Regions from separate parts of the Paenibacillus phoenicis genome, predicted to be linked through region 1. Evidence: riboswitches for the same ligand, from Rfam matches in the RefSeq annotation. Region 1 holds a riboswitch; each other region holds the start of a gene.
What was found. Region 1 has a riboswitch for cobalamin ahead of U9M73_RS01545 (ABC transporter substrate-binding protein). Riboswitches for the same ligand answer to the same signal wherever they lie in the genome.
Positions count from the first base shown of each region.

Region 2: linked by a shared signal. The riboswitch ahead of metE (5-methyltetrahydropteroyltriglutamate--homocysteine S-methyltransferase) and the one ahead of U9M73_RS01545 (ABC transporter substrate-binding protein) in region 1 are both predicted to bind cobalamin.
Region 3: linked by a shared signal. The riboswitch ahead of U9M73_RS20685 (anaerobic ribonucleoside triphosphate reductase) and the one ahead of U9M73_RS01545 (ABC transporter substrate-binding protein) in region 1 are both predicted to bind cobalamin.

Region 1 covers NZ_JAYERP010000001.1:351,588-355,803, forward strand. The annotation lists gene U9M73_RS01535 (response regulator) at 1-226, shown strand, start outside; gene U9M73_RS01540 (methyl-accepting chemotaxis protein) at 485-2,065, shown strand; cobalamin riboswitch at 2,146-2,356, shown strand; gene U9M73_RS01545 (ABC transporter substrate-binding protein) at 2,603-3,613, shown strand; gene U9M73_RS01550 (FecCD family ABC transporter permease) at 3,610-4,216, shown strand, end outside.
Region 2 covers NZ_JAYERP010000001.1:1,120,826-1,125,041, reverse strand. The annotation lists gene U9M73_RS05280 (FMN-dependent NADH-azoreductase) at 1-129, opposite strand, end outside; gene metE (5-methyltetrahydropteroyltriglutamate--homocysteine S-methyltransferase) at 270-2,576, opposite strand; cobalamin riboswitch at 2,720-2,917, opposite strand; gene U9M73_RS05270 (multicopper oxidase domain-containing protein) at 3,137-4,135, shown strand; gene U9M73_RS05265 (DUF2249 domain-containing protein) at 4,180-4,216, shown strand, end outside.
Region 3 covers NZ_JAYERP010000001.1:4,427,052-4,431,267, forward strand. The annotation lists gene U9M73_RS20675 (ribonucleoside-diphosphate reductase subunit alpha) at 1-313, opposite strand, end outside; gene nrdG (anaerobic ribonucleoside-triphosphate reductase activating protein) at 462-980, opposite strand; gene U9M73_RS20685 (anaerobic ribonucleoside triphosphate reductase) at 977-2,893, opposite strand; cobalamin riboswitch at 3,123-3,376, opposite strand; gene U9M73_RS20690 (MTH1187 family thiamine-binding protein) at 3,700-3,999, shown strand; tRNA gene U9M73_RS20695 (tRNA-Thr) at 4,071-4,143, shown strand.

The DNA of each region.
Region 1 (4,216 bases):
ACTCGGCTACAAGGAATACGTAACCTCGCTCCGTCTGGAGCAAGCGAAGCAGCTGCTGCTGAACCCGAAGCTGAAGATCGCGGAGATTGCGGAATACCTCGGGTATCAGGACATCCGCCATTTCGCGCAGATGTTCCGCAAGAAGTATCAAGTCACGCCGAATGAATACCGGCAGCAGCAGAATATTAACATCTTGCTGGCCAGCAGCGGCAAGAGGAGTAAGTAGGGAAGAGCGTTCTGTTCTGGTGTACAATGGGAGAATGAACGAATAGACGAGAGAGGATGTCGCAAGATTGCACCCAAGATATAGGATGGTATGGGTTGTTCAAAGAGGAATGTGACGTGTTGTGTTACATTCCTCTTTCTTATTTACAGAATTCCGTCGATTATTTGCACCCAACTTCGGAATGCCTAAATTTTTCCTTTCTATACCTTTAGTCCTATTCTATAATGTTAGCAAAATTTACATATCAGGGGTGGGAGTATGAATCGGAACGAAAGGTTGGGAAGAATCGCTGCTTGGCTTAGTGTCGGCTTCACGGCGGTCCTGGCTGTTTGTGCGTTATGGGCAAAGACGCCATGGTATATCCCCTGCCTTGTGCTATTTACTTTGCTCAGCTTGGGGTCTTCGTTGTTCTTTGGAACCGGCCTGCGGGCAGCACTGGGAGGCGGGGCGCTGGCGGGCAAGCGTTCTCCTTCGGGGACAGGTGAATCCCAGCGGGAGGAAACCGATTGGACGGCAGTATTCAATGAGTCGCTAGTGGCGGCGGATCGACTGCAGGCGGCGGTTGGCGAAGTGAGCGAGAGCCTCGAGCAGCTGCAACGATTAGCCGATACTGCAGCGGCCGAGGATCTGAAGCTCAAGCAAAGCAGCGAACGTTCGCTGGAACAGGTGCAGGAGAGCCTGGCGGCAATGGAAGAGGTGGCGGCCTCGGCCTCCCAAATCCATGACGCAGCGGGGCATTTGCTTACCCGCAGCGAAAACACTCGAGCCGAGGCCATGCGTATGGCGGGAGCGCTCGAAACCGTAGACGGCACCATTCGTTCTTTGGCGCAATCCCAAGAGTCGATCGTGGGGCCGATGGAGGATCTGGAGGGGAACACCCGGAAGCTGGGCGCATTGTATCGGAGCTTGGAGGAGATCGCGGCAGAGGTCGCGTTGCTTGCGCTGAATGCGTCGATCGAGGCGGCTCGTTTGGGCGAGCAGGGGAAAGGTTTCGATGTCGTCGCCGTGCGCATGCGCCAGTTGGCGGATCAAAGCACCAGGGCGATCAACTCCTCCGCCCCGTTGTTCCAGCAAATCTCGGCGGATGTCGAGCGTGTGAAGTCCACGCTGATAGAGGGACGTGACTCGGCCCTGGAAGGAATTTCGCTGATGAAGCGAATGGGGGAGGACATCCGGTTCATTGCGGATGAAGTGGCAGAGGTGAACGGGCTGGTTGCCGAGGCGGGACAGCGAAGCCGGGAACAAGCCGAGCTGACGCGGAATATGGAGGCGATGCTAAGCGAGGTGCATGAGGCTCTCAATCGGAGCATCACCCATGTGGAGGGAGCGCTGGCTCGGATGGAATCGGAGCGAGAGCATATTTCCAAGCTGCAGACGGTGGTCGTGGGCTTGGATCGGGCCCAGGGCGAACTGATGGTATCATTGAACTCCGTCCATTCCGGGGCGGATCCGGCTGCCGGTGGCGAAGACGCGGTGGCCCTTGGTCAAGCCTATGCCCGGAAGCTGCTGGAGGCAGCCGAACAGCCAGGTTTCCGCATGCTGGAGCCGGCTAGTCACCGGGCTGCACTGGAGCAGCTGTTAGCCGCAGAGCCTGGTCTAGAAGCGGCCTGGTCGAACCGCAAGGACGGCTCTTTTATCGTATCCATTCCGGAAGCCGGCTTGCTTAACGCCAAAGGACGGGACTGGTTCCGCCAGGCGATTGCCGGAGAGACGGTCGTCTCCGAAGTGTATATCTCCGCGATCACCAAGCGGCGTTGCATGACGCTGGCCGTGCCGATTGTCCGGGAAGGTGAAGTCATTGGTGTCCTGGGAGCCGATTTGTCTTTAGAACGGGGCTAAACAAAGGAATAACGGATTAGTTATTGTCAGTCCTCCGCTTTTCCCCTATAATCCAATAGAGAAGAAAGCCTTAAGACAAGCGTACAATTTGTGCCCGTAGGTCCTGGAGCAACGGTGAAGCATGCCGTACCGCTTCGGGTTAAAAGGGAAGCCGGTGCAAATCCGGCACGGTCCCGCCACTGTAAACAGGGACGAGCTCATGATGCCACTGTCGCCCGCGAAGGGAGATGGGAAGGCGAGTTTTCGTCGAGACCTGGAAGTCAGGAGACCTGCCACGGGAATTCAAGACGGTCCTTCGAGGAAAGGATAACGTTCTGCCAAGAGCATCATGGCTTGGCGCTGCCATCGTGGAGTCTCTCCGCTTTGCGTGCGCACAGCATGACTTTGTAGACGTAACCCCATCCGCTAGGATTGGGGTTTTTTCTTTGTGCCGGTAGAGGGTTAGCCGGACTTCTTCGCCGCCGGCTGCACAACGTACCGCTGGAACACAAGGCGTTTCTTTATTTACTGAAAAATAAAGCAAGGGGAGATCTGGAGATGAAAAACTGGAGAAGACTAGGAAGCCTGTGGCTGCTGGCGTTGCTGCTGGTGCTTGCGGCCTGCGGTAACAATAACGCCGTCACCCCGGGGACAGGGAACACAGCGGACGCTGCACAACCGACGCAAAACGCTGGAACGAACGCGGCGGCCGACAATTCGGCGGCACAAGAGACGACTTACCCTTATACCGTCACTGATTCTACCGGTAAAGAGTTTACGTTTGAAGCCGCGCCGGAACGTATCGTCTCGCTGGCGCCTTCGGAGACGGAAACGCTGTTTGCACTGGGACTGGACGAGCAGGTCGCTGGCGTATCCGACCTGGATGATTATCCTGAAGCGGTGAAGGACAAACCGCGGATGGGCGGGTTCCAGGTGAATGTCGAGGCAATCGTGGCGGCGCAGCCGGACCTAATTCTTGCGGCGAGCCTGATCGATGAAGCAACGGTCAAAAACTTGACGGATATGGGATATAAAGTGTTCCAGTCCAATCCGAAGACGATCAACGAAGTAATGGAGCATATTCGGACGATCGGCGAAATTACCAACCATCAGGCTGAAGCTGCTGAAGTGGTCGGCAAGATGAAGGAAGAGGTCCAAACGGTAACCGATGCGGTAGCTTCGCTAAGTGAAGACCAGAAGAAGAAGGTCTACATCGAGTTTTCTCCGGGATGGACGGTTGGCAAAGGCGAATTCATGGATGAGATGATCACGTTAGCTGGCGGCATCAACGTTGCTTCCGATGTCAAGGGATGGTCCGAGATCAATGAGGAACAAATTATCCAAGCGAACCCGGACGTCATTTTATACGCGAAAAGCGTTGTTGACGAAAATAACAAGACGTTAGCGGACATCATCAAAGGCCGTTCAGGCTGGGACCAAATTACGGCCGTGAAGGAGAACCGCATTATCGCTCTGGACGATAACCTGCTGAGCCGTACGGGCCCTCGCGTCACGCAAGGGCTGATTGAAGTGGCCAAGGCGGTTCACCCGGATTTGATCCAGCCATGAAGCGCGGCAAATTCGCCGGATACGGAGTCATCGGGCTCTTGCTCCTGGTTGTGACGCTGCTGCTCTGCATCGGCATCGGCTCCGTTTATGTGCCTGCTGGAGAAATCGCGGCGATCTTGCTGCACAGGCTCCCGGGGTTAGACCGCCTGATCACGCCGGATTGGACGATGGCAGCAGAGCAAATCGTCGTCCAGGTCCGGTTGCCTCGCGTGCTGCTCGGGATGCTGGTCGGCGCTTCGCTCGCCGTAGCGGGCGCCGGCTTCCAAGGGGTGCTGCGCAACCCGCTGGCGGATCCGTTTACACTGGGCGTATCGTCAGGTTCGGCAATCGGTGCGGCGGTGCTGATCTTTTTCGGATGGCAGTTTTCCCTGTTTGGGATCTTTACGCTTCCGATGGTTGCGTTCCTGGCGGGGGCGGTTACGTTATGGATCGTGATCTGGCTGGCTAGAGAGAACGGACGGCTGCCGATTGAAAGTCTGGTTTTGTCCGGCGTCGTGATGCAATCGTTCCTAGGGGCTGTTGTCTCCTTTTTAACGGCAATGTCGAAGAAAACCATTAATGAAATTTACTATTGGACGATGGGCAGTTTAAGCTTGCGCGGAT
Region 2 (4,216 bases), 770 kb from region 1:
GTTCAACTCGGTGATTTCATCATTAGGATGAGTTTCTTTGTAAGTTTGCAGGAAGCTTTCATACAACTTTACAGTAGCAGATTGCTCTGCTGGGCGATTATTGGCTTTGACAAATAAAACTTTAGACATCTGTGGTTTCCCTCCAACTCTTTATCTTTACTTTCTTTTTTCTAGTTACTCTATATTATCTTGTAACTGATTTAACAATGGTAATGATAAAGGCTAACTACCACTTTGTCAATTACAGATTCAAAAAAATCAAACTTCCTTCACTGCCGTGTTGCCTGCGTTCCACGTCCAAATTTGCTGCGAACCTGCTCTGCTGCCGCCGTCATTTGCCGCAGCGCTGCGACCGTTTCGTGTTGTCCTCTCGTTTTCAAGCCGCAATCAGGGTTCACCCAGAAAAGTTCCGGGTCCAAAACTTGGAGCGCCCGCTCGATCAACCGTACCATCTCCTCCGCAGACGGGACGCGCGGGCTATGAATGTCGTAAACCCCCAGCCCGATTCCAAGCGGATACGTATGCTTCTCAAAACTCTGGATCAGCTCGCCGTGGCTGCGCGACGTTTCGATCGAGATCACATCGGCATCCAGCGCACGGATCTCCTCCAAGATATCGTCAAATTCGCAGTAGCACATATGCGTATGAATCTGCGTCGTATCCCGGACCGATGAGGTCGTCACGCGGAACGCCTTCACCGCCCACTTCAAATAGTTCGCCCAGTCCTTCTGCTTGAGCGGCAGCCCTTCGCGCAGCGCAGGCTCGTCCACTTGGATCATCTCGATCCCCGCTTCCTCCAACGCCTCGACTTCCCTTCGCAGAGCCAGAGCAATTTGATAAGCCACCTGCTCCCGGGACAGGTCGCTGCGAACAAAGGACCAGTTTAGGATAGTGATCGGTCCCGTTAACATCCCTTTCACCGGTTTGTTCGTCAAGCTCTGAGCATAGGCCGTTTCCTTAACGGTCATTGGCCCCGCAAATTCGACGTCTCCATAAATGATCGGCGGTTTTACGCAGCGCGTGCCGTAGGACTGTACCCAGCCTCCTTGCGTAAACGCAAATCCCGGAAGCTTCTCTCCGAAAAATTCCACCATATCGGTGCGCTCGAATTCACCGTGCACCAATACGTCGAGCCCGATCTCCTCCTGGAGCTCAACCCATTTGCGGATTTCCGCTAGAATGAACGCCTCGTACTTCTCTGGGCTCCACTCGCCTTTACGCCATTTCTGCCGGGCGGCCCGAACCTCGGCGGTTTGCGGGAAACTGCCGATCGTTGTGGTCGGCAGGAACGGCAACTGCCACTTTGCCTGCTGCTTCCGCCGCCGATCGGCGAAATCGCTGGCGCGCTCGGCCGGAGCCGCTGCAGTCTGCGCTGCTTCTTCCCGCACCGAAGCAAGGCTGCGGGCCGGATCTGCGGCAAGTACAGCCAAGGCGCGACGATTCTCGGCGAACTGCACCGGCTCTGGTTCTTCCCCATTTGCCGCCCTGCTTAAGCTCACCAACTCCTCCAGCTTCTGCTCGGCAAAGGCCAACGCATCGCGCAATACCGGATTAAGCCGCTCTTCCCCTGCAGCAGATACCGGGACATGCAGCAAGCTGCAGGAAGGCTGCACGATCACATCCGGCGCTCCGGACTGGAGCGAAATCGTCTTCACCAGGCTAAGCGCCTCATCTAAATCCGTGCGCCAAATGTTCCGCCCGTCAATCAGTCCCGCTCCCATCGTCTTGCCAGCGGGAAAGCCGTAACGCCGGAGCGCTTCCAGGTTACCGTCCCGGCCGTGTACGAAATCCAACCCCAAGCCGTGCACCGGCAGTTCAATCAGATCTTCGTATCGTTCAACCGCATCAAAGTAGGTTTGCAGCATCAGCCGCAGTCCCGGAACCTCCTGCGCGATCGCCTGGTAGATCAAGCGAAGCCGGTGTACGTCCTCCTCACTTAAAGAGACAACGATAGCCGGTTCGTCGATTTGCACCCAATCCGCGCCCACCGCCTTCAGCTCGCGCAGCACCTGTACGTATAGCGGCAGCAGCTTGCGGGTCCAAGTCTCGACTTCCCCCGCCGTTTCCCCCTTGGACAGCTTCAGCAAAGTAAACAGTCCAAGCAGTACAGGCCTTCCGTTGATCCCGAGCTCCTGTTTCGCTTCCAGATAAGCCGCCAGCGGCCGATTGACGGTCAACTTGGGATCTCGGTTCCCAAGCTCAGGCACGATATAATGGTAGTTCGTATTAAACCATTTGGTCATCTCACTGGCGGTCGCTTGGTCGTCGCCTCTTGCGATGGCGTAATACAGATCAAGCGATACTTGGTCACCGTTCCATACGAAGCGCTCCGGTACTAGGCCAAACATCGTCGCTGTATCAAGGACGTGATCGTAATACGTAAAATCGCCCACCGGGATGACATCAAGTCCCCGATCCCGCTGCAGACGCAGGTTGTTCAATCGAATCTCTTTTAATCGAGCATGGAGCTCCGGCTCCGTGATTTTTCCTGCCCAATAAGCCTCGATCTGCTTCTTCCATTCCCGTTGTCCTCCGATTCTGGGATACCCCAGATTTCCGCTAACAAAGTTCCCCATATTCATTGCCTCCCATTGGTAAGTTCAAAACGCGCCAATCCGTAAAGCACAAAAAAGGTCCTCGATAGCATGGCTAAAGAGGACCTTCGATCCGTTGTTCGATGGCTTGCAACTTTAACACCTCCCTATCTCCCGTAGGTACAGCAGTGCTGTCGAAATAGGCAGGTCTCCTGGCTTCGGCATCATCGCCGGATGTGACCTTCCCAATGATTACATCACCAGTGGCATCTCACACATCCGACTCCTCCGTTACAGTGGCGGGACCGCGCCGGCATTGCACCGGACTTCCCTTTTAAGCTCCGGCCAATCTTGGCCGGAACACCTATTTCCGCTATATTCGGTTGGAATATACCTACCATCTTACTTCATCTGCCCCGCGAATACAATATCAAACAGATCGGAATTAACTTATTTATGCAATGAGAATGGGAATCAAATGACAACATTTTCGACAACTTTCATGTGATACCTATCACAATGCGGTCTTCGGACCCATCGTACGATGAAGGTACATCAAGGAGTTATTGCTTAACCATTTCAGATAGAAAGAGGAATGACCGATGAAATCGCGGAACATCCCGAAGCATCTATTGCTTAGTTTGTGCTGTCTGGTCATGATTGCCGCAGCATGGTTTGCGTTCCCATCGGAGACACCCCAGGTCAGTGATACCGTCCTGCAAGAGGAAGAACAGCATCTCCATCCACCGCCAGTTGAGCCAATCATTCAACGGGAAGGCCATACCGTCCGCATTGAAATGACCGCGCAGCAAGCGGATATCGAGATTTCCGAAGGCGTCACTTATCCCGCCTGGACACTTAACGGTACCGCCCCCGGGCCGGTGTTGCGCGTGAAGCAAGGCGATCAGCTGGAGTTTACCTTAAAAAACCTAGATCCAGATATGCCGCATTCGATGGATTTCCATGCGGTCCATGCCGCTCCAAGCGAGAAGTTCGTTGAAGTGATGCCTAACGAGCACGGCACGTTTACTTATCCCGCCAACACGCCAGGCGTGTTCATGTACCATTGCGGAGCAAGTCCGGTACTGCTGCATGTAGCCAATGGGATGTATGGGATGATCATCGTTGAACCGAAGGACGGATACCCTACGGACTCGGATATCGACCGAGAATATACGATCGTCCAAAGCGAGTGGTATGCGGCAAATGATTTGGATGCTTTTCAACAAGGTGATCCGGAGTATGTTGTGTTCAACGGCGATGATTTTACGTTAAAAGAACACCCCTTGCTCGCCAAAGTCGGCGACAAGGTTCGGCTGTACGTCATCAATGCGGGACCAAATCATGTTTCTTCGTTCCATGTGGTTGGGACGACCTTTGATCGCGTCTATCTGGACGGGAATCCAAGCAATCAGCTGTACGGCATGCAAACGGTGTTGCTTCCGGCCGGCGGCGGCGCAGTCGTTGAGTTTACCGTCACGGAAGAAGGCGATTATCTGATTTTGACCCATCAGCTGGGTGATGCTAACCTCGGAGCTACGGCGATCCTGCGCGTAAGCCAGGACGGGACAGTTCATGGAGAACCGGTGATGAGCCATTAATGAAATACCATTTTCACGCAAATTCATAAACGAGGTGACGTTGGATGAATCGACAAGACGCCAAAATTGTAGAGCTGGACG
Region 3 (4,216 bases), 4.1 Mb from region 1:
GCTCTTCCGGGTAGGCTTTGTAGCGACGATTGACGGCCGCTTTTTTGTACAGGGAAGTGAGCAGGGAGCGGGCCGCTGCATATTTCCAATCGGGCTCATCTTTGCTGACGAGCTCCAGTGCGGACATCGTAAACGCGTTGCTAATTTCTTCACCGGTCACCACATCCCGGCGCAGCTTTGCATTGACGCCGCGCAGCAGGCGCTCTTTATCGACGTTATGTAATCCTTGCAAAATTCGGTCAGCATAGACGCCAAGGCGTGCGCTGTCAAACGCAAGCTGTCGGTTATTTGGTTTTGTCACTAGAGTAGGCATGAGATAAATCCTCACTTTCCATATATTAAGGTAGGATGAAGGCTGCAGATGGGTGGTGGTACCCCAAATCTTGAATGTTCAAATTGCAGATAATCAGTGAAAAAAGGGGCGCAATCAAGTTGCGCTCAGGATCAATAAGATCAATCAGCTAAAAAGAGAACAGGGGCTCCCATAACACGGCTTGTCCCTGCCGCAGGCTTTGTTGAATATCGATCAGCCGTTGATTGGAGCTGCCGCGATAGAGCAGGGAAGGATCGCGAAGCTCCTCAACGAACCTTCCGTCGACCAGCACCTCGCAACGCCGCAACAGTTCATATTCGGGGGAGCCGGGGCGTTCGATTAATTCTTCCAACGTATAACCGGTGTAAATCCAGATGGATATTGGCCCGGTTTCCGCCACAAGCCGGTCGATAAAACCGCAGACCTCAGCAGCGGAGAAAAAAGGATCACCGCCAAGGATCGTGAGTCCGCTGAGCAACGGATTATGTTTAATGTCATAAATAATTTCTGCTTCCCGCTCCAAAGTGAGCGGTTCCCCGTAATCGAAGCTCCAGGTTTTTGGGCTGAAGCAGCCTTTGCAATAATGGCGGCATCCGCTGATGAAGATCGCTGCTCTCAAGCCGGGCCCTTCATTAATGGATTCCGGGTAGTACCCGCAAATGTTCATGCGTCGTGTTTCACCCGGTCGCGAACCTCCGCTTGTTTAGCGGGGTTGAACCGTGTCTGGTAGTCGCCGGTCAGATAACCGGTCACCCGGCGCAAACGGCGAATATGCACTTCGCTCTCATGGCTGCCGCAGGAGGGGCAGCTTGCCCCAATGATCCCTTCAAAGCCGCAGGCCGAGCAGCGGTCGATCGGATGGTTGATGCTAAAATAGCTGACCTGCTGCTGCAGGGCGTATTGCACGATTTTGACGAATGCTTCCGGATTGTTGCGGGCATTGCCGTTAAGCTCGATATAAGAGATGGCTCCGGCGTTGCACAGCCCGTGGAATTTGGCTTCCAGCTCAATTTTTCGTGCCGCACTGATGTTGTAGTAGACCGGGATATGGAACGAATTCGTGTAATACTCGCGGTCCAAAATCCCGGGCAGCGGGCCGTAGACCGCACGGTCGCGTTTGGTGAACTTGCCGGACAGCCCCTCCGCCGGGGTCGCAAACAACGTGATATTGAGATTGTGAATTTCGCTTTGGCCGTCACAATAGTCGCGCATGTAAGCGATCAGGTCGTAAGCTTTCTGATACACGGCTTCATCTTCGCCGTGATGCTTCCCGTACATCGCCTTCATGCATTCGGCCAGCCCGATGAACCCGATGGACAAGCTGCCGTGCTTCAGCAATTCGCCGACCTGATCATCCGGCGCCAGCTGCTCACCGCCTTCCCAGACGCCTTCCCGCATCATGAAATCGGAAGCCTTCGCTTTTTGGGAGGCCTGAATCGAGAAGCGATGCAGCAATCCCTCCAGGGCGATATTCATATAGTGAGTCAGCTCGCGGTAGAAGCCGCGTTCGTCGGGCTCTTTGCGGTGTCCCAACGCGATGCCGTACTTCAAGCCTAGCTTGACCAGGTTCAGCGTATTAAAGGAAAGGTTGCCTTTGCCAGACAGACGATTGCGGCCGAACCGGTCAGCCAGCACCCGGGTGCGGCAGCCCATGGTAGCGAATTCCGTATCCGGATCCGTGGGGTCGTAATACATCAGGTTGAGTGGGGCGTCCAGGTTGGCGAAATTCGGATAAAGCCGTTTGGCCGAGCATTCCGCCGCTTTCAGAAATAGGGAGTAGTTAGGTTCCCCCGGATTCTGGTTGACGCCTTGTTTACATTTAAAAATCTGAATCGGGAAAATCGGCGTTTCCCCATGGCCCAGCCCGCGCATCGTGGCCGTGAGCAGGGAGTCGATGACCAGTTGTCCTTCCGGTGAGGTACATGTGCCGTAATTGATGCTGGTGAACGGGATTTGCCCGCCGGCCCGGCTCGACATCGTATTCAGATTATGAATCAGGCTTTCGGCCGCCTGGAACGTCTCGCTTTTGGTTTCCTTGAGCGCATAGTTAAAAGCCTTGGGATACTGATCCCGCAGGTCACTGCGGCTCATCGTGATGTCGCCCAAATCAGCGTTCGCATCGCCTTCTTCAAAATAATCCAGCCCTTTGCGGAAGTACTTGGCGAACGATTTGGCTACGTACGGGGCGAGATCGAAGTCCAGCTTGTTCGCGGACACACCGCCGAATTGGGAGTTTTGCTGGGATTGGAAAATGATCGCCACCAGCGCCATCGCCGTCATGATGGAAGTTGGCGGACGTACGCTGCCGTTGCCGGTGTTGAAGCCTTTGCGCAGCAGTTTGTCAAACGGGATAAAAATACAGTTCGTTGTGCCGAGGGCGTACTGATCCAAGTCGTGAACATAAACGATGTTATCCTGAATGGCCTGTACCAAGCGAGTTGGCAGTACGAAATGGCTTGCATACCATTTGGAATACTCGCTGCCGAATTTGCTCATCTTGCCGGAGAAGCTCTCTCCATTTAAATTGGCGTTCTCGCGCAGCACCTCAAGATTGCGGCTCTGGACGATTTCCTCGCCCATCCGAATCACTTCATCCAGCAAGGTGTCCCGGCCGGTATACGTCTGGCTTACCCATGCCATAACACACTTCTCCTCCCTGTAAACCGAGCTTTGGTTCAAAATAAAAGAGCATGTCCAACCAACGAGGTAGACATGCCCGAATGCACTGCAAAAAAGTGGACAGACCAAATCAAGGCCCCAACATTTCGGCGGCAAGCGGACACCATCCCTGATCCTCGCAGGTTTTCCGTCGGTGTCTTTCAAACGGGCAGGTCTCCTGGCTTTCGGAACGTTGCTGACGCCTTCCCGCAGCTCATCAAGCATTAAGCTGTAGTGGCATATCGTCAGTCGAACGGCTGGGTCTTCAAGACGATGTAGGCGAACGCCTCGTCTTTAGTACCAAGCTACCGATTACAGTGGCGGGACCGCAGCGGACTTGCACCGCACTTCCCTTTTAAGCTCCGGCGGCTTGTCCGCCGGATCACCCGTTCACACTATATTTTGTTGCGTTGATCTAAGGATAGCCCAAGATATTGTGTTTGTAAATGGGATTTTCCCATTGAAAGCAGACTGAAAATCACGTGAAAATCTCCGGTCCGCGCAACGATGCGGAGAGTGGGGGACAGAAGAAAATTGTGAACATTTATAAATGGGACTGGAGGACTAGATCGGGTTTTACAGAGTGTGTGAGTTTTGGGGACGGTAAGGATATTAGCAGACGGGTTCGGTTGATCTTAGAGAGGAGAGTTGGTTAGAATATACCTGTAGGACGAAAACCAGCTCAGGGATTTGATTCAAACCATTACCAGGAAAGAAGGGAGCCGATTATGGCTATCGCCGAAGTTACCGTTATTCCGATCGGGACGGGGAGCACCAGCCTCAGCGCTTATGTGGCCGAGTTGCATCGGGTGTTGGAGAAGCAGAAGGGCATTACCTTTACCCTCACCTCCATGAGCACGATTATTGAAGGATCGTTAGATGATGTGTTTACTGCGATTCGCGCGATTCACGAAGCGCCGTTCCAATCCGGTGCCGGCCGCGTATCAACCTCGATCAAGATCGATGATCGCCGCGACAAAGCCAGCTCCTCCGAACAGAAGCTGCGCTCTGTGCGCGAGAAACTATAATTTCTTGAAATTGGTGCTTGCATTATTTTTAAAACTCGGTATAATAAATTTTGTTCGCTAAAAACGAACCTGCTGGTGTAGCTCAGCTGGTAGAGCAACGCATTCGTAATGCGTGGGTCGGGGGTTCGAGTCCCTTCACCAGCATCTGATATGCAAGCATAACGCGCCCTCCGAGGTTTTCGGGGGGCGTTTTTGAATTGTTGAAGGACCTTGTTCA